One region of the Pelomonas dachongensis genome, then DNA from elsewhere that is predicted to be linked to it. Evidence: predicted binding sites of a transcription regulator. Region 1 holds the regulator's gene; each other region holds the start of a gene.
The links. Region 1 encodes FNR, which switches genes on or off when oxygen is low (the NO sensors DNR and NnrR bind a similar motif). Its sites were predicted from a motif close to TTGATNNNNATCAA; they were not measured.

Region 1 (5,068 bases):
TGCCGGCCAGGCCCATCAGCGTGGCCGATGCGATCAGCGCGGCATCCAGCGCCATCAGATGATCTTGGAGAAGCGCTCGCGGCTCGCGTCGGCCTGCAGGTAGCGGTCGAACACCATGGCCACGGCACGCACGAAGTACCAGCCCAGCGGCGTCACCTGCAGCGCATCGGGCTCCAGTTCCACCAGCCCCTGCGCGGCCAGCGGCTCCAGGCGCTCGAACTCGGCCGCGAAATACCGGGGCACGTCGACGAGGTAGGACGCCGCGATGGACTCGAACTCCAGCCGGCCCTGGCACATCAACGCCATGATGACGGCACGGCGCAGCAGGTCGTCACGCGTCAGCGCCAGACCGCGTTGCACGGGCAGCTGGCGCTGGTTCAGCGCGTCCTCGTACTCGGCCAGCGTTTTGGCGTTCTGCGCATAGGTAGCACCCACACGGCTGATGGACGACACGCCCAGGCCGATGAGATCGCAGTCGGGCTGCGTGGAGTAGCCCTGGAAGTTGCGGTGCAGCAGTCCCTGCCGCTTGGCAATGGCCAGCGGGTCGTCGGGCAACGCGAAATGGTCCATGCCGATGTAGGCATAGCCCTCTCCCAGCAACGCGCTGATGGCGCCGGACAGCATGGCCAGCTTGTCACCTGCGGGCGGCAGCAGCTCGGCCACGATGCGGCGCTGCGGCTTGAAGCGCTGCGGCAGGTGGGCGTAGGCGTACATCGCGATGCGGTCGGGCCGCAGCTCGGCGACCTGCGCGATGGTCCGCGCGAAGCTGGCCGGCGTCTGCTGCGGCAGGCCGTAGATGAGGTCCACGCTGATGGACGCGAAGCCCAGTTCGCGCGCGTGCTGCATCAGCTGCGCGACCTGTTCATGCGGCTGCGAGCGGTGCACCGCCTTCTGCACGGAGGGGTCGAAATCCTGCACACCGAACGACAGGCGGTTGAAGCCCAGCCGCCGCAGGTGTGCCAGGCGTTGTCCGTCGACGGTGCGCGGGTCGACCTCGATGGACAGCTCCGCGCCGGTCAGCAGCTTGAAGCGTTGGCGCAGCGCGTCCATCAGCACCGTGAGCTCGGCGTCGCTCAGGAAGGTCGGCGAGCCGCCACCCAGGTGCAACTGCGACACCGGCGCCACACCGCCCGCACTGGCGCCCAGCGCCTGCGCCACCAAGTCCATTTCCACCGCCAGCGCTGCCAGGTAGGGCTGTGCGCGCTCGTGGTGCTTGGTGATGATCTTGTTGCAGGCGCAGTAGTAGCAGAGCTGCTCGCAGAACGGGATGTGCACGTAGACCGACAGCGGCTGCGCGGTGCCGCGCTGCGCCAGCGCCTGCAGGTGCTGGGCGCTCTGGTGCGCCTCGACGAAGCGGTCCGCCGTCGGGTAGGAGGTGTAGCGCGGCCCGGCCACGTCATGGCGCCGCATGTTGGCGTCGAGCAACTCGGCGGGTACGGGGCGATCAGTCACAGCAGCCATTGCGCCACTGTGCCGGCGGCGCCGGCCTGCGGCCTTGATCCACGTCAAGCGGTCCGCGGGTTAGTGCCACAAGAATGCCGCCATGTTGACCTTCCTGACCCGCAACGCGCACTTGCCCATAATGCCGGGCATGGCCACGCAAACTCCCCTCGCCGCCGTCGAACCCCTCAAGGTCGCCTGCGCCAGTTGCAACCTGCGCGAGCTGTGCCTGCCCGTCGGCCTGAACGCCGGTGAGCTGGACCAGCTCGACGGCCTGGTCGGCAAGCGTCGCCCGGTGCCGCGTGGCGAACACCTGTTTCGCAACGGCGAGCGTTTCGAGGCGCTGTACGCCGTGCGCACCGGCTTCTTCAAGACTTGCGTCGGCAGCGAGGACGGGCGCGACCAAGTTACCGGCTTTCAGATGGCCGGCGAACTGTTGGGGCTGGACGGCATCAGCAGCGACCACCACCACTGCGATGCCATCGCGCTCGAGGATTCGTCGGTCTGCGTGATCCCGTATGCGCAGCTGGAAGAACTGTCGCGCGATTTCACCGTGCTGCAGCACCAGTTCCACAAGATCATGAGCCGCGAGATCGTGCGCGACCATGGCGTCATGCTGCTGCTGGGCAACATGCGTGCGGACGAACGGCTGGCCGCCTTTCTGCTGAACCTGACGCAACGTCTGCAGGCACGCGGCTTCTCGCCGTCCAGCCTCGTGCTGCGCATGACGCGCGAGGAGATCGGCAGCTACCTGGGCCTGAAGCTCGAGACGGTCAGCCGCACCTTCTCCAAGTTCCAGGACGACGGGCTGATGGAGGTCAAGCAGCGGCAGCTGCGCATCCTCGACCAGGCCGGCCTGCAGGCCATCGTCAACAACTCGCGCTGCTGATTGGGAGTGGGGGGGAACCATTTCGGCTCCGCCCTTCCCACACCACCTGGCATGCGGGTCCGCACCAGGCGGTTCGAGAGCTTGAGGTCATGAGAGCCGGGGAAGGCCCAGTCGGTCAAAGTAGCTGATGGTCAGGCATGGCCTTTGACATCCCCATGTCCTCGCTCACTTGCTCTCGTTCGGTCCTTCGCCTCTCGCTGGTGGCCTCAGCGGCTCCGCTACCCGGCTACTACGACCTCTGCTGCCACCTCGCTGCGGCATGGCCGTCGCCCTTTCAGGCGTGAGGCGAGGCTTCCTCAGGTAAGACACGCACTCCTTCACTGCACAACCGCCGGATCTACACCGCTTCGCCTTGATCACGAGAGCTTCGCAGTTCGTTGCCCGCTCGCCCTGCTCGGCAGTGCCTTCTATCCGGTTCTTGTCCATCGGCTCGCAGCTTCGCTCCACGCTTCCTCCCCACACTCGCTCGCCCTCGTGCAGTTGCGCTTCGCTTCGTTCGCTGTGATCAACTTACGGCGGGACTTGCACCCGTGAGAGTGCGCTCATGCTGAGCGCACACGCAAAAAGGCCCCGCGGGGGCACACGGGGCCTGAGATCAGGAGCTGGCGCTTCAGCCGACCTTGATCTCGTTGCGCACTTCCTTCACGCCCGGCACGGCGGCCACGAGCTTGATGGCCTTCTGCGCCAGTTCGGCGCTGGGTGCGGCGCCCTTCACGACGATGACACCGGCTGCGGTGCTGCTGACCGTCAACGGCAGGGCCTGCAGATCCTTGTCCTGCTGCAGCATCGCGGCGGCCTGCGCGGCCACGGCCGGGTCCGCGGCTTCAGCCTGCGCGACCTGCTGCGCGGGCTGGGCCGGCGCCGGATCGGCGGCGAACGAGGCGGAAGCCGCGGTCGCCATCAGGGCGGCGGACAGCAGACGGGCGAAGGTGGTGGTTTGTTGCATGCAGATCTCCTGAGGATGCTGAATCAAAAGCGATGCCGGGTGGCACCACAACAGGCCTAGCGCAAGGGGTGTGCCAGTTTCGGATTCCTCAATCGAATCAACGACTTGGCACCGACTACTCAGGGCGCGACGCCAATTTCGGCGGTTCGGGGCGGTTTTTTGTCGCCAGACGGCGACATATTCCCGCCCTCACCCGCTAAGTGCTTGATTCGTCTGACGATGCGCTGTCGCCAGAATCCGACGCGCTCGCTAGGGGGCCCGTGTCCGTGCGGAACAACTGCGGATCCAGGCCGTGCTTCTGCATCAGCCGGTAGAACTCGGTGCGGTTGCGGTCGGCCAGCCGCGCGGCCTCGGCGACGTGGCCGGACGTGAGCTTCAGCAACTGGTTCAGGTAGTCGCGCTCGAAGCGCTGTTTGGCATGCTGATAGCTCAGCACCTCGGCCACCGGCATCTGCAGCGCGCGCTGCACCTGCGCCAGCGGCACCAGCGGGGCCGTGGCCAGCACGCAGACCTGCTCGACGACGTTGTAGAGCTGGCGGGCATTGCCCGGCCACGGGGCCGTCACCAGTGCATCCAGCGCATCCGGCGCAAAGCCCCGCACCGGCTTGCGGTGCCGCTCGGCCAGCACGGTGAGAAAGTGCTGTGCCAGCAGCGCGATGTCCTCACGTCGCTCGGACAGCGGCGGCAGCGTCAGCTTGACGACGTTGAGCCGGTAGAACAGGTCGGGCCGGAACTGCCCCTCGGCCATCGCCAGCTCCAGGTCGCGGTGCGTGGCGGACAGCACGCGCACGTCCACCGCCACCGCCTCGTTGCTGCCCACCGGCCGCACCATGCGCTCCTGCAGCACGCGCAGCAGCTTCACCTGCAGCGCCAGCGGCATGTCGCCGATCTCGTCCAGGAACACCGTGCCGCCATGCGCCGCCGGGATCAGGCCCTGGCGGTGCCCCTGCGCGCCGGTAAACGCGCCCTTCACGTGGCCGAACAGCTCGGACTCCAGCAGCGCCTCTGGGATAGCCGCGCAGTTCACCGCGACGAACGGCTTGGCCGCGCGCGGACTGGCCTTGTGGATGGCATTTGCGAGCAGCTCCTTGCCCGTGCCGCTGTCGCCGCTGATCAGCACGCTGGCGTCCGTCGCCGCCACCAGCCGCGCCTCGGACAGCACCTGCGCCATGCGCGGGCTGCGGCTGAGGATCTCGCTGCGCCACGCACCGTCGCCGTCGAACGGCGCCGGCCCCGGCGCATTTACGCGCAGCGCCTGCTGCACCTTGTCCAGCAACTCCTTGCCGTCGAACGGCTTGGTCAGGTAGGCGTGCGCGCCGCGCGTCGTGGCGTCCACCGCGTCCGGGATGCTGCCGTGCGCGGTCAGCAGGATGACGGGCAGCGACGGGTGATGAACTCGCACCTCGTCGAACAGCGCCAGGCCGTCCATGCCGGGCAGCCGCACGTCGGTGATCAGCAGCGCCGGCAGCTTCACCGACAGGTGCGCCAGCGCTGCCTCGGCGCTGGCGACGGCTTGCACCGCGTGGCCCGCCGCGGTCAGCCGCATGGTGAGGAGGCGCAGCAGGTCGGTGTCGTCGTCGACCAGCAGGATGTGGGCCTGGCCGCTCATGGCGCCCTCCCCGTCGTCGCCGGCTTGCCCGGCAGCGCCTGCTCGATGGCCTTCAGCGCCTCCAGCTTCTCGTTGAGCTGCTCGTTGCGGCGCTGGCTGTCGCGCAGTTGAGCTGTCAGCTTGTCGACGTTGTCCTGCAGCCGTCGCTGCTCGGCGAGTCGCGCATTCAACAGCTGGGCCAGCG
Region 2 (5,068 bases), on a different contig from region 1:
CTGACCGAGCTGGATCAGCAGTTCAGCAAGAACATCCGCGACGCCGGCACTCGCGTGACCTTCACCGAGGCCGAGCTGAAGGGCGTGCCTGCCAGCGTGTGGGACAAGGCCAAGCGCGACGAGCAGGGCCGCATCGTGCTGGGCGTGGACGCGCCGAGCTATATGCCCGTCATGCGCAGCGCCGAGAGCGAGGCCGCGCGCCAGCGCATGTGGCTGGCCAAGACCAATGAGGGCGGCCAGCCCAACCTGGACCTGCTGGCCCAGATCGTCACGCTGCGCGGCGAGTACGCGAAGCTGTTCGGCTTCGACAATTACGTGGACTTCAACCTGCGCCGCCGCATGGCCAAGGACGGCGCGACGGCCACGAAGTTCCTTGACTCCGTGACCGGCGCCGTCAATGCGCGCGAGAAGTCGGAGTTGCAGGAGCTGCGCGCCGCCAAGGCACAGCATGTCGGCACGCCGCTGGCGCAGACTATGGTGCAGCGCTGGGATGCGATCTTCTACAGCGAGCGCGTGAAGCGCGAGAAGTTCAGCGTGGACCAGAACGCCTTCCGCTCCTACTTCCCGCCGCAGGCCAGCCTGGAGTTCTCGATGAAGATCATCGAGCAGCTGATGGGTGTGAAGTACCAGCGCGTCGACAACAAACTCTGGCACGACGAGGTGCAGACATATGTCGTCAGCGACGCCGCGTCGGGCCAGCCCATCGCGCAGATGTACGTTGACCTGTATCCGCGCGAAGGCAAGTACAACCACGCGGCGGTATGGCCGCTGCGCGGCAGCGCCGCGCGCGCCGGCCGCACGCCGGCCGCAGCGCTGGTCGTCAACTTCGACCGCCAAGGCCTGACGCTGGATGAGGTGGAGACGCTGCTGCACGAGCTGGGCCACGCGGTGCACGTGAACCTGTCCAAGACCCGCTATGCCGCGACCGCGGGCACGGCCGTCATGCACGACTTCGTCGAGGCGCCGTCGCAGATGCTGGAGGACTGGGTCTATGACAAGCGAGTGCTGAAGCTAATGCAGGCCGTCTGCGCGGACTGCAAGCCAGTGCCCGACGCAATGGTGGACCAGGCCCAGGCCGCCAAGCACTACGCCAAGGGCATGCAGTTCGGCCGCCAGCACCTGTACGCCAGCTACGACATCACGCTGCACCAGCAGGCCAAACCCGAGCCGCTGCCGCTGTGGGCGCGCATGGAGGGTGCGACGCCGCTGGGCCATGTGCCGGGCACGATGTTCCCGGCCGGCTTCGGGCACATCGCCGGCGGCTATGGCGCGGGCTACTACGGCTACCTGTGGAGCCTGGTGGTCGCAATGGACCTGCGCACGGCGTTCGACCAGGACAAGCTGGGCGCCGACGTCGGCAAGCGCTATCGGGACCTGGTGCTGGGGCAGGGCGCTCAGAAGCCGGCGCCCGAACTGGTCAAGGACTTCCTGGGCCGCGAGTCCAACTCGCAGGCGTTCTTCGAGTACCTGAAGAAGTGACCCAGGGCCGCGTCAGCGGCCCTTCTCTCAGGTGGGCGCGTCAGTGCCCGCAGCTGCTGGCGCCGCAGCCCGCGCCAACGGCTTCGGCGGTTGCGACGTCCCGGCACTCTCCCGTCGTCGGGTCGAAGCCGGCCTGCTGCATCGTCCACACCAGCGCTGCATCCATCATCTCGGCATGCTGCGGAAACCAGCCCGCCAGCTCCGTGCGCAGGATGTTGAGCGGCTCGCGGTCGTTCAGCTCGTTCGCGTAACGCAGCGCCTCGCGCATCACGTTCAGCACCATCGCGTGCTGGCTGGCGTGGCAGTTTTGCGGCTCGAAGCCGCAGCGCGCCATCCAGTCCTCTTCCATCGCGAAGTGAGCCTCGGTGTGGGCCAGCAACGCGTGATAGGCGGGCAGCGCGTCGATGCCCGCATCCAGCGCATCGCCGAAGGCATTCAGATGTTCGACGAACTCTTGGTGCGTGTGGTCCAGCGTGGGCTGGTTCAGGGTCAGGGCGTCGGTCCAGGCGAGTGTCGTCATGTGCGCATGCTAGCCAAGGTGACGACGGAACCCTTTGATGCCGGTTAATCAGTGCGGGGCAGATCGACGATGAAAAGTCGCTGTTGGGGCCGACTCTCGAAGTTGCCTGCGTGTGTATCGCTTCAGCCAGCGCGACGGCGGCGCGCCAGCAGGCCGACGGCGGCGAGTCCGCCAAGCAGCAGTGCGTAGCTCCGGGGTTCGGGTACGGGTGCCAACGTGTAGCTGATGTTGTTGATGCCGACGTTGTAGGCTGAGTTCTCCCACTCGATGACAACGCCCGTGGTGGAGCTGATGCTCGGGAAGAAGGTGCTGGGGCCGCCGGACGTGCCGACATCGCCGGCATGGCTGAACATCACCGCGCTGCCGAGCGAGAACACGCGCAGGTTGGTGGTGCGGGTGTTGGTGGCATAGGCGCCCAGGTCAAGGGTGTCCAGCGTGATGGCCATGCCCGACGCCGGCGTGAGGGTGATCCGCGCGAAGGAATTGGCGTCGCTACCGCTGGCCCACAAGGCGCTGGGCAGCGTGTTGTAGCCGGTACCCCACCAACGCAAGCTGTCACCATTGGTGGAGTCCACGTCAAGGTAGCTGACGTCAAGTTGGCCGGCGACATCGCCGTGGGCCTGGTTGACGAAGCTGCCATTGGCGCACGTGACAAGGGTGCCAACACCGCTGGCACTGCTGGAACAGCTGACGGTGGGGAATGTGATCGTCGCGGCGAAAGCCGGCGAGGCGATCAGGGCGGTCAGCGCGGCAAGCGTTTTCAGATGCATGGGGAGCCTTGGTTCGAGACGCCCGGCACGATAAGCGGTGGCGCGGATGATTCCGCTCCCTAGTTCGTGCGCCCTCCCCGTGAATGAAGGAGTCGGGTTTTGTCAGCTCGCCAGGCGAGCCCGATGGCGCTCAACCTGCGCCCGCACCTGCGCCGGTGCGGTGCCGCCCAGCACGTTGCGGGCATTCAGCGAGCCTTCCAGCGACAGCAGGTCGAACACGTCGGCCTCCACACGGGCGTCGAACGCCTTCAACGCGTCCAGCGACAGCGCGGCCAGGTCCACGCCCTGGGCGGTGGCAGACTTCACCGCATGCGCGACGACCTCGTGCGCGTCGCGGAACGGGAGGCCCTTCTTAACCAGGTAGTCGGCCAGGTCAGTGGCGGTGGCGTGACCCTTCAGCGCCGCAGCGCGCATCGCTTCGGGCTTGGGCGTCAGGCCGGCCAGCATGTCGGCAAAGATGCGCAGCGTGTCCTTCAAGGTGTCGACCGTGTCGAACAAGGGTTCCTTGTCTTCCTGGTTGTCCTTGTTGTAGGCCAGCGGCTGGCCCTTCATCAGCGTGACCAGGCCCATCAGGTGGCCCGCCACGCGGCCGGTCTTACCGCGCGCCAGCTCGGGCACATCGGGGTTCTTCTTCTGCGGCATGATCGACGAGCCTGTGCAGAAGGCATCGGGCAATGCGATGAAGCCGAAGTTCTGGCTCATCCACAGGATCAGCTCCTCAGACAGCCGCGAGATGTGCAGCATCACCAGCGTGGCGGCCGATGTGAACTCGATGGCGAAGTCTCGGTCGCTGACGGCGTCCAGGCTGTTCTGGCAGACGCCTTCCATGCCCAACGTCTTCGCGACGCGCTCGCGGTCCAGTGGATAGCTGGTGCCGGCCAGCGCGGCGGCGCCCAGCGGCAGTCGGTTGACGCGCCTGCGGGTGTCCAGCATGCGCTCGGCGTCCCGCGCAAACATCTCCACATAGGCCAGCAGGTGGTGGCCGAAGCTGACCGGCTGTGCGACCTGTAGATGGGTGAAGCCGGGCAGGATCACGTCGGCATGCTCGGCGGCCTTCTCGACCAAGACGCGCTGAATCGCCGTCAGCAGCGTGACGATCTCGTCAATCTCACCGCGCAGCCACAGGCGCACGTCGGTGGCGACCTGGTCGTTGCGACTGCGGCCCGTGTGCAGGCGCTTGCCGGCAATGCCCACGCGCTCGGTCAGGCGGGCCTCGATATTCAGGTGCACGTCTTCCAGATCCAGCTTCCAGTCGAACTGGCCGGCCTCGATCTCGGCGGCTATTTCATGCAGGCCGCGCTGGATGGCGGCGTGGTCCTCGGCGCTGAGGATGCCTTGCGCCGACAGCATCTCCGCATGCGCCAGGCTGCCGGCGATGTCGGCCCGCCACAGGCGCTGGTCGAAGCCCACACTGGCCGTGTAGCGCTTGACCAGATCGCTCATCGGCTCGGAGAACAGGGCGGACCAGGCTTGGGACTTGTTGGCGAGTTGGTTGTCTGACATGGAGCGGAGCGACGTGATTCGACGCGCACAATCGCGCGCAGCTCGGCATTATCGAACGTAGCTTCAGTCATGCTTTCGTCCTTCTTCAAGCGCCGCCCTGAGCCTCACCACAGCGTCTGGCACGAGTCCCGCCAGGTCAGCCAGTGGCTGGCCTTCGCGGCCACCGACCTGCCCGACCTGCCCGGGCTGCGCACGCCGCCGCTGCTGGACCCGACGCGTGCCTTCGACGTGTGCCACGTGGGTCTGGTGATGCGCGCCGTGCTGGGCGTGCAGCTGCTGCTGGCGCTCGGCGCTGCGCTGCTGGCGCGCGATGCCGGCCAGTGGGTCACGCTGACGGCCAGCGGCACCGTCGTGACGATGTTCGCCACGTTGTCATGGCTGCTGGTCGTCTGCGGCGCGAAGCGTCTGTGGCCGCGCCTGGCTGAGCCCCTACAGTGGGGCGTGCTGATGGCGCTGGGCGCCCTGTCGGCGCTGCTCGGCTTCTCGCTGCTGAACCTCACCAGCGACGAACCCGTGCCGGTGTGGCGCTGGGGCAGCATCGCCGCGGCCGGCGCCAGCGGGGCGGCGGTGCTGCTGGCCTGGTTGAAGCTGCGCGAGCACAGCCAGCGACCGGCCGACGCACTGGCGCAGCTGGTCGAGCTGCAGTCGCGCATCCGGCCGCACTTCCTCTTCAACACGCTCAACAGCGCCATCGCGCTGGTGCAGATCGACCCTGCCCGCGCCGAGGGCGTGCTGGAAGACCTGGCCGAGCTGTTTCGTGTGGCGCTGGCGGACTCCAGCACCTCGGTCACGCTCG
Region 3 (5,068 bases), 210 kb from region 1:
GTCGTCATCACCGTGGTGACCGTGGAGATCGTGGTTGGCGGCCATCACATCACTCCCATGAGATAGACGAAGGTGAAGACGCCGATCCAGACGACGTCCAGGAAGTGCCAGAACATCGACAGGCACATCAGGCGGCGGCGGTTGGGCGCGGTGAGGCCGCGCTTTTGCACCTGCACCATCAGCACCACCAGCCAGATGCAGCCGAAGGTGACATGCAGGCCGTGCGTGCCCACCAGCGTGAAGAAGCTGGACAGGAACGCGCTGCGCGCTGGGCCGGCGCCCTGGTGGATGAGGTGGTGGAACTCGTAGATCTCGATGGCGAGGAAGCCCAGGCCCAGCAGGCCCGTGACGGCCAGCCAGCCCAGCACCTGCGCCTTCTTGCGCGCCTGCATGCCCACCATCGCCATGCCGTAGGTGATGGACGAGAACAGCAGCAGCGCCGTGTTGATGGCCACCAGCTGCAGGTCGAACAAATCGGCGCCCGACGGGCCGGCCGCATAGTTGCGGCCCAGCACGGCGTACACGGCAAACAGCACCGCGAAGATGAGGCAGTCGCTCATCAGGTAGAGCCAGAAGCCCAGCATGGTGCTGTTGGGCGGGTGGTGGTGGCCGTCGTCGTAGAAGACGACCGGGGCACCGGAAGTGGCGGTCACGCTTGCGGTCATGGGTGTGCTCTGTCGCTCAATCGATCAGGCCAGGGCGTCGAGCGCGCGGCTGCGCTCGTTCTCGGCGAGGGTCACGGCGTCGGCCTTGATGTGGTAGTCGCGGTCGTAATTGAAGGTGTGCACGATGGTCGCGACCACCGTGGCCACCAGCAGTGCCAGCGCGATCCAGTACATGTGCCACACCAGCGCGAAGCCCATCGCGGTGGCGAGCATCGCGATGACGAAACCGGCCCACGTGTTGCGCGGCATGTGGATGTCCACGAAGCCGGTGCGCGGGCGCTGGTGGCCGCGGGCCTTCATGTCGTGCCAGGCGTCCATTTCATGGGCCACCGGCGTGAACGCGAAGTTGTAGTCCGGTGGCGGCGACGAGGTGGCCCACTCCAGCGTGCGGCCGCCCCAAATGTCGCCGGTCACGTCGCGCAGCTGCTTGCGGCGCATCACGCTGACGGCGATCTGAACCAGGAAGGCGGCGATGCCCAGCGCGATGATGCCCGCGCCCACCGCCGCGATCACGAACCAGATCTGCAGCGACGGGTCGTCGAAGTGGCTGACACGCCGTGTGACGCCCATCAGGCCCAGCACGTACAGCGGCGTGAACGCGACCCAGAAGCCGATGAACCAGCACCAGAAGCTGACCTTGCCCCAGAAGGCATCGAGCCGGTAGCCGAAGGCCTTGGGGAACCAGTAGTTGATGCCCGCGAAGATGCCGAACACGACGCCACCAATGATGACGTTGTGGAAGTGCGCGATCAGGAACAGGCTGTTGTGCAGCACGAAGTCCGCCGCCGGCACCGCCAGCAGCACGCCGGTCATGCCGCCCACCGTGAAGGTGATCATGAAGCCCATCGTCCACAGCATGGGCACCTCGAACTGGATGCGTCCGCGGTACATGGTGAACAGCCAGTTGAAGATCTTCGCCCCCGTGGGGATGGAGATGATCATCGTCGTGATGCCGAAGAAGCTGTTGACGCTGGCCCCCGAGCCCATCGTGAAGAAGTGGTGCAGCCAGACCAGGTACGACAGGATGGTGATGACCACCGTCGCGTAGACCATGGACGCGTAGCCGAACAGCTTCTTGCGGCTGAACGTGGACACCACTTCGGAAAAGATGCCGAAGATGGGGAGGATCAGGATGTAGACCTCCGGGTGGCCCCAGATCCAGATCAGGTTCACGTACAGCATGGCGTTGCCGCCGAGGTCGTTCGTGAAGAAGTTGGTGGCAAGGTACCGGTCGGCGGTCAGCAGCGCCAGCGTGGCGGCCAGCACGGGGAAGGTCGCGACGATCAGCACGTTGGTGCACAGCGAGGTCCACGTGAAGACGGGCATCTTCATCAGCGTCATGCCCGGCGCGCGCATCTTGACGATGGTCGCGATCAGGTTGATGCCGGACAGCGTCGTTCCCACCCCTGCCACCTGCAATGACCACAGGTAGTAGTCCACGCCGGGGTCGGGGCTTGCCAGGATGCCCGACAGCGGCGGGAAGGCCAGCCAGCCGGTCTTGGCGAACTCGCCGACGAACAGCGAGATCATCACCAGGATGGCGCCACCCGCGGTCATCCAGAAGCTGAAGTTATTCAGGAACGGGAAGGCAACGTCGCGCGCGCCGATCTGCAGCGGCACGACGTAGTTCATGAAACCCGTCACCAGCGGCATGGCGACGAAGAAGATCATGATGACGCCGTGCGCCGTGAAGATCTGGTCGTAGTGGTGCGGCGGTAGAAAGCCGGCGTTGTCACCGAAGGCCATCGCCTGGTGGGCACGCATCATGATCGCGTCGGCAAAGCCGCGCAGCAGCATGAGGATGCCCAGCAGCATGTACATGATGCCGATCTTCTTGTGGTCGATGCTGGTGATCCAGTCTCGCCACAGGTGGCCCCAGAGCTTGAACTTTGTGATCAGCGCGAACACGAGCAGGCCGCCGAGGGCCACGGCGAGGAAGGTCGCGATGAGGATGGGCTCATGCAACGGGAGGGCATGCAAGCCCAGCCGGCCGAAGACCGGGTGGAGCTCTTCAGGGTAGACGGTCATCGGTCAGACTCAGTTCTGAGACGCGAGGGAGGTGGTCAGCGCGGCAGGTTCCAGCGCCAGGCCCAGCGGATTGACGGGGGTGCACAGCGCGGCCACGACGGTGCGCTCGCGCACGACGCCATCCAGCGCCTGCCACGGGCTGCGCATCGTGCCGGCCACGCCGCCCTTGCCGGCGCCGCCGGCGGCGTCGATGGCCATCATCTGGCTGGCGCACATCTTCTGGCCGTCGACGCAGCGATCGACGATTGCGCCCCACAGGCCCGGCTCGATGCTGGCGAAGCGCTGCACCGGGTCGCGGGTGCTGGGCTGCTCCAGCTTCAGGTACCCCTCGCGGGTCAGCGTGTTGCCGCTGGCCTGGTTGGCAGCGATCCAGCCGGCGAAGTCAGTGTCCGACAGGCCGTGGAACTTGAAACGCATGCCCGAGAAGCCGGCCCCGCTGTAGTGCGCCGACAGGCCGTCGTAGATGCCGGCCTTGTTGATGACGGCGTGCAGCTGCGTCTCCATGCCCGGCATCGTGTAGATCATGCCGGCCAGCGCCGGCACGTAGAAGGTGTTCATCACCGACGTGGAGGTGAAGCGGAAGTGGATGGGCCTGTCCACCGGCGCCGCCATCTCATTGACGGTCGCAATGCCCTGCTCCGGGTAGATGAACAGCCACTTCCAGTCCATCGACACGACGTAGACCTCCAGCGGCTTCACGCCCGGCACCAGCGCCTTCTCTTCGGAGATGCGGTCCAGCGGGCGGAATGGGTCCAGCTTGTGCGTGCTGATCCAGGTGATCGCGCCCAGCGCGATGATGATCAGCAGCGGCGCGCCCCAGATCACCAGCTCCAGCCGGGTGGAATGGTCCCAGTCGGGCGCGTAGGTCGCCTCGGCGTTCGACTGACGGTAGCGGAACGCGAAGAACAGCGTCAGCGCGATCACCGGGACAATGATCAGCAGCATCAGCAGCGTGGAGGTGACGATGAGATCGGCCTGCTGCTGGGCAATGTCACCATGCGGCTTCATCACGATGCCACTGCAGCCACTCAATGCGACGATGGCTGACAAGACCAGGCCGCGGGTGAGGAGAGAATTTTTGGAGTACATCCTGAGTGACGCGCGAGGGTTAACGATCTTGCACGAGACGATGGAATGTAAGTTGATTGAGGCAAATCAACGATTGGACATTTTGTCCAAGGCATAGACGGAGACCAAGCCCCCATGGCAGCCAGCAGTACCTTCACCACGCCCCAGTCCGGCCCGCTGACCACACGCAGCGACGAGGATCTGGCCCCTGGCGACATCGCGGTCGGCGTCATCATCGGCCGGGCGTCCGAATATTTCGACTTTTTCGTCTTCGGCATCGCGTCCGTGCTGGTATTCCCGCAGGTGTTCTTCCCGTTCACGGACGCGCTGACCGGCACGCTGTACGCCTTCCTGGTGTTCGCGCTGGCGTTCGTCGTGCGCCCCATCGGCACGCTAATAGGCATGGAGATCCAGCGCCGCTTCAGCCGCTCCACCAAGCTGACCATCGCGCTGTTCCTGCTGGGCTCCTCCACGGTGGCGATGGGTCTGCTGCCCAGCTACGCCGAGGCCGGCGGCACCGCCATCGTGCTGCTGACGCTGTGCCGCATCGGCCAAGGCCTGGCTCTGGGAGGCTCCTGGGACGGCCTGCCCTCGCTGCTGGCATTGAATGCCCCGCCGCACCGCCGCGGCTGGTACGCGATGCTCGGCCAGCTCGGCGCACCGCTGGGCTTCTTCGTCGCGTCGGGCGTGTTCCTGTACGTCTACAGCAGCCTTTCAGCCAAGGACTTCCTGTCTTGGGGCTGGCGCTTCCCGTTCTTCACCGCGTTCGCGATCAACGTCGTGGCGCTGTTCGCCCGGTTGCGCCTGGTCGTCACGCACGAGTACGAAAAGCGCATGGAGGAGCACGAGCTGGACCCCGCCCACCTGCACGCTCTGCTGCCCGCGCAAGGCCACCACATCGTCATCGGCGCCTTCGTGGCACTGGCCAGCTACGCCCTTTTCCACCTGGTGACGGTGTTTCCGCTGTCGTGGGTAGCGTTGTCAGATCCGGAAGGCATCGAGGGCTTCATGAAGATGGAACTGCTGGGCGCCGCCTTCGCCGCGGCGGCCATGCCGATGTCCGGCCTGATCGCCGACAAGGTCGGTCGCCGCAACTTCCTGGGCTCGCTGGCCGTCGCCATCGGCGTATTTGCCGTCGCGGCGCCGTTCATGCTGGGCGGCGGCAAGCCGGGCCAGGCGTCCTTCATCCTGATTGGTTTCGTGTTGCTGGGCCTGTCGTACGGCCAGTCGGCCGGCTCGGTCACGTCCAACTTCCTGCCGCACTTCCGCTACACCGGCGCGGCGCTGACGGCAGACATGGCCTGGTT
Region 4 (5,068 bases), on a different contig from region 1:
GGCTCGCTGTGGATCGCCACGCTGGACGGCCTGATGCGCTGGACGCCCACACGGCCGCAGATGCGCGCCATCCCGACCGCAGGGCTGGTGGGCGGCACGGGCGAGGTCAACGCCTTTGCCACGCTGCCCGACGGCAGCTTGTGGGCCGGCGGCGCGGCGGGGCTGTTCCGCGTCGCCCAGCCGGGCGACGAAGAGCCCATCGCCGAGTGGGTCGAACCCAAGGGCCTGACGGGCCAGACGGTGCTGGGCATGGCCGTCGCGCCGGACGGCAAGCTGTGGGTAGACACCGGCAACGGTCTGCACCGGCTGGTCGAGAGCGACGGCAAGCGCGCCCGCTTCGAGACCGTGCCGGCCGCCGAGCTGGGCGGGGCGTTCGGCGCCAACCTGGTGTTCGACGCGCAGGGTCGCGTCTGGTCGCAGCGCAATATGTACGACCCCAAGACCGGCGAGCGCCGCGAGCTGGGGCCGGCCGATGGCGCGGACCTGGGCACCGGCTGGTTCCGCGCCTATGCGCAGCTGGACGACGGGCGCATGCTCTTCGGTGGCGCGCGCGGCCTGCTGGTCATCGACCCGCAGCGCTTCACGCCCTGGAACTACAAGCCGCCGCTGGTGGCGTCGGAGCTGCGCGTGGAGGGCGTGGAGCGCCCCGTGCCGCTGGATGGCCAGCCGCTGGTGCTGGCCGCGGGCGAGCGCGCCTTCAGCCTGGCCTTCGCGTCACTTGACTACAGCCAGCCCGCGCGAAACCGCTACCGCTATCGGCTACAGGGGCTGGACCACGGCTGGGTGGACATCGGCGCCCTGAGCCGGTCGGCGACCTACACCAACCTCGCACCCGGCAAGTACGTGCTGCACCTGCAGGGCAGCAACCGCGACGGCGCCTGGGGCACGGACGAGCTGCAGATCCCCGTCGAGGTGCGTGCCGCCTGGTGGCAGACGCGCTGGGCCATGGCGCTGGCCGTCATCGCCGCCGCCAGCCTGATGGCCGGCATCGTTGGCATGCGCACGCGGCTGCTGCTGCGCCACCGCCGCGTGCTGGAGGATCGGGTGCGCGAGCGCACCGAGGCGCTGGAGGCCGCCAAGGCTGCGCTGACGGCCAAGTCCGCCGAGCTGGAGGAAGCCAGCCTGACCGACCCGCTGACCGGGCTGCGCAACCGCCGCTTCCTGGACCGCCAGATGCCGGCGGACGCGGCGCTGACGCTGCGCCACTACGAGCCCATCAGCAATGCCCCGGTTGAAGGCGAGAGCGAGCAGGACCTGCTGTTCTTCCTGATCGACATCGACCACTTCAAGCGCATCAACGACGCGCACGGCCACATGGCCGGCGACGCGGTGCTGGAGCAGATGCGCGGCCGGCTTGAGCAGGTGTTCCGCGCCACCGACTACCTGGTGCGCTGGGGCGGCGAGGAGTTCCTCATCGTCGCCCGCGGCACACCACGCTCGCGTGCCGCCGAGCTGGCCGAGCGCGCCCGCGGCGCGGTGTCCGGCGAGCCCTTCACGCTGGACAACGGCCTGAAGCTGGCGCAGACCTGCTCGGTGGGCTTCTCGGCCTTCCCGCTGTGCCCGACGTTACCGCGCGCGCTGGACTGGCGCTCCGCCATCGACCTGGCCGACGCCGCGCTGTACGAGGCCAAGGACGCCGGCCGCAACGCCTGGGTGGGTCTGGTCAGCGCGCACGCGTCCAGCGACGAGGAACTGCAGCGCGACGTGCGCCGGCCGCTGGAGGCCTGGGCAGCGCGCGGGCGGCTGCGGCTGGTGCAATCCGGCGGCTGATGCCGTCCTGGCCGGCGCGGCGCGTGCGACGGCCGCGTGGCGTCAGGCGCGCGAACCGGAGATGGCTGGCGCCCAGCCGAACGGCTCTGGCAGCGCGGCCAGGATGCGCTGGCGCAGCGGCGCATAGCCCGCGTCCACCGACTGGCCAGGCCGCGGCGCGAGCGGGTCCTGGTGGCTGCCGAAGGCGTCGTCCAGGTCGGCCCAGTCTTCAGGGGTGAACAGCGCGGCGGCGCGCGGCAGGATCTCGGTCTCCTCGCGCTTCATGTGGCGCAGGTAGCGCGCCGCGTAGACGCGCAGTTGTTGCTCGAACTTGTCGCGCCGGGCGTCGCCCATCTGCTCCCAGGCCAGCAGGCTGTGCTGCAGCTCGCGGATGGCGCGCTCGCCCTGCGCATGGTCTGCCTCCAGTTCGTCCAGCGTCATGCGCAGCTCCGGCGCCAACGCCCGCAGCCGCGGGAACAGCAGCTCGCTTTCCTTCTGGTGGTGCAAGCGCTCCGGGAACTCGTCGACATAGAACAGCATGGCGCGCAACGCGCCGAAGTCCGGTGCCGCGCCGGCCTCGCGCTGGGCGGCCAGCAGCAGGGGCAGCGTGCGCAGCATGGCGGCCAGCGCGTCGTGCTCGGCGCGGATCACGCGTACCGCCAGGGGCATGGGAGACAGCGACATGCCGCGAGCGTCGCGCGGCGGCGACGCGCCTGTCTTGCGCTGGATCAAGCCGACGAGAACCACCCCCGTAAAATCCCGCGCTTTGCTCCACCAGCCCAGGAAAGCTCCGGCCATGACCGCAACGACCGCCTCCCCCACCCTCATGGCCCACGCGATCCGCGCGCTGGCGATGGACGCCGTGCAGGCTGCCAACTCCGGCCACCCGGGCGCGCCCATGGGCATGGCCGACATCGGCGTGGCGCTGTGGGCGCGTCACCTGAAGCACAACCCGGCCAACCCGCACTGGGCCGACCGCGACCGCTTCGTGCTGTCCAACGGCCACGGCTCGATGCTGATCTACGCGCTGCTGCACCTGACGGGCTATGACCTGCCCATCGAGGAGCTGAAGGCCTTCCGCCAGATGCACAGCAAGACGCCCGGCCACCCTGAGGTGGGCATCACCGCCGGCATCGAGACGACCACCGGCCCGCTGGGCCAGGGCGTGACCAACGCGGTCGGCCTGGCGCTGGCCGAGAAGCTGCTGGCGCGAGACTTCAACCGCGACGGCCACCAGATCGTCAACCACAACACCTACGTGTTCCTGGGCGATGGCTGCCTGATGGAAGGTATCTCGCACGAGGCCGCCGCGCTGGCCGCCGCCTGGAAGCTGAACAAGCTGATCGCCATCTACGACGACAACGGCATCTCCATCGACGGCCAGGTCGGCCCCTGGTTCGGCGACGACACCGCCAAGCGCTTCGAGGCCTATGGCTGGAACGTCGTCGGCCCGGTGGACGGCCATGACGTGGACGCCGTGGACAAGGCCATCGCCAAGGCGAAGAAGAGCGACGACAAGCCGACGCTGATCATCGCCAAGACAGCCATCGGCAAGGGCTCGCCCAACCGCGCCAACACCAGCAAGGCGCACGGCGAGCCGCTGGGCGCCGAGGAAATCAAGCTGACCCGCGAGGCCATCGGCTGGACGCACGAGCCCTTCGTCGTGCCGCCCGAGATCTACACCGCCTGGGACGCCCGGTCCGCCGGCGACCGCGCGGAGAGCGAGTGGGACGTGCGCTTCGATGCCTATGCCGATGCCCACCCCGAGCTGGCCGCCGAGTTCCAGCGCCGCATGGCCGGCGTCCTGCCCGCCGACTTCGCGCAGATTGCCGTGGACGCCGTCGTCAAGGCCCATGCCGAGGCGCAGACCGTCGCCAGCCGCAAGGCCAGCCAGCTGGCGCTGGAAGCCTTCACGTTGAAGCTGCCTGAGATGCTGGGCGGCAGCGCCGACCTGACCGGCTCCAACCTGACCAACACCAGCAGCACGCCCAACCTGCGCTTCGAGAAGGACGGCACGCCCAACAACGGCCGCCACATCAACTACGGCGTGCGCGAGTTCGGCATGGCTGCGGTCATGAACGGCATCGCGCTGCACGGCGGCTTCATCCCGTATGGCGGCACGTTCCTGACCTTCAGCGACTACAGCCGCAACGCCATCCGCATGGCTGCGTTGATGAAGACGCGCGTCATCCACGTGATGACGCACGACTCCATCGGCCTTGGCGAAGACGGCCCGACACACCAGTCCATCGAGCATGTCGCGTCACTGCGCCTGATCCCCGGCCTGGACGTCTGGCGCCCGGCCGACACGACCGAGACGGTCGTCGCCTGGACCATGGCCCTGGGCAACGCCCAGCGCCCCAGCCTGCTGGCGCTGAGCCGCCAGAACCTGGCCTACTCGCCCAAGACCAATGTGGACGAGATCGCCAAGGGCGCCTATGTGCTGGCCGAACCGGCCAAGGGCAAGGCGCAGGCCGTCATCATCGCCACCGGCTCCGAGGTGCAACTGGCCATGGCCGCGAAGGCGCTGCTGGCCGAGCAGGGCGTGAAGGTGCGCGTGGTCTCGATGCCCAGCACCAGCGTGTTCGACCGCCAGGACAAGGACTACAAGAAGACCGTGCTGCCCAAGGGCCTGCCGCGGGTGGCGGTCGAGATGGGCGTCAGCGACTTCTGGTGGAAGTACGGCGTGGATGCCGTCGTCGGCATCGACACCTTCGGCGAATCGGCGCCGGCCGGCGTGCTGTTCAAGCACTTCGGCTTCACGCCCGAAAACGTGGCCGCGACCGTCAAGGCCGTGTTGAAGAAGAAGTAAGTCGCCGCGGCAGCAGTCTGCGCTACAACTGCGCCCTGTCACCACGAACAGAGAGTTCGACTTGCGCAGACTGCTGACCACCGCGTTGCTGGGGCTGTGCGCCATCGGCGCGCATGCCCAGACCGCCATCGACGACCGCAGCGGCGAGACCGCGCTGGCCTGCCTGCAGCGGCCGGCCGCTCCCAAGTATCCGGACAAAGAGCTGGAGCGCCGCACCAGCGGCTTCTACCGCGTGCTGCTGACCTTCACGCAAGCGCAGCGCGCCCCTGAGGTCAAGGTCCTGTTCGCCGCGGGGTCGGAGGACCTGCAGTTCACCGCCGAGCACTACGTGAAGCAGTTCCGCCTGCCCTGCCTGAAGGCTGACAGCGTCGTCACGCTGGTGCAGGAGGTGCGCTTCACCGCGGTGGCGGACGCCGATGCCGAAGTGCCGCAGCCGCTGAACCTGCCGCGCACGGCCAACCAGCGCCTGGGCGAATGCATGCGCACGCCGGCGGACGGGCCGCGGCT

Region 2: the regulator FNR is predicted to act here: its motif matches at 2,034-2,047, upstream of ACG02S_RS15315 (hemerythrin domain-containing protein).
Region 3: the regulator FNR is predicted to act here: its motif matches at 3,839-3,852, upstream of cyoA (ubiquinol oxidase subunit II).
Region 4: the regulator FNR is predicted to act here: its motif matches at 2,468-2,481, upstream of ACG02S_RS19535 (hemerythrin domain-containing protein).

The regions. Positions count from the first base shown of each region.
Region 1 is NZ_JBIGHY010000002.1:621,450-626,517, forward strand. It holds gene ACG02S_RS07390 (urease accessory protein UreH domain-containing protein) at 1-55, opposite strand, end outside; gene hemN (oxygen-independent coproporphyrinogen III oxidase) at 55-1,461, opposite strand; gene fnr (fumarate/nitrate reduction transcriptional regulator Fnr) at 1,583-2,329, shown strand; gene ACG02S_RS07405 (BON domain-containing protein) at 2,940-3,275, opposite strand; gene ACG02S_RS07410 (sigma 54-interacting transcriptional regulator) at 3,472-4,884, opposite strand; gene ACG02S_RS07415 (hypothetical protein) at 4,881-5,068, opposite strand, start outside.
Region 2 is NZ_JBIGHY010000005.1:230,097-235,164, reverse strand. It holds gene ACG02S_RS15320 (M3 family metallopeptidase) at 1-1,479, shown strand, start outside; gene ACG02S_RS15315 (hemerythrin domain-containing protein) at 1,520-1,999, opposite strand; gene ACG02S_RS15310 (PEP-CTERM sorting domain-containing protein) at 2,122-2,769, opposite strand; gene argH (argininosuccinate lyase) at 2,872-4,272, opposite strand; gene ACG02S_RS15300 (sensor histidine kinase) at 4,342-5,068, shown strand, end outside.
Region 3 is NZ_JBIGHY010000002.1:832,811-837,878, forward strand. It holds gene cyoD (cytochrome o ubiquinol oxidase subunit IV) at 1-45, opposite strand, end outside; gene cyoC (cytochrome o ubiquinol oxidase subunit III) at 45-665, opposite strand; gene cyoB (cytochrome o ubiquinol oxidase subunit I) at 690-2,693, opposite strand; gene cyoA (ubiquinol oxidase subunit II) at 2,703-3,782, opposite strand; gene ACG02S_RS08415 (MFS transporter) at 3,897-5,068, shown strand, end outside.
Region 4 is NZ_JBIGHY010000007.1:280,488-285,555, forward strand. It holds gene ACG02S_RS19530 (diguanylate cyclase) at 1-1,770, shown strand, start outside; gene ACG02S_RS19535 (hemerythrin domain-containing protein) at 1,813-2,433, opposite strand; gene tkt (transketolase) at 2,546-4,561, shown strand; gene ACG02S_RS19545 (hypothetical protein) at 4,623-5,068, shown strand, end outside.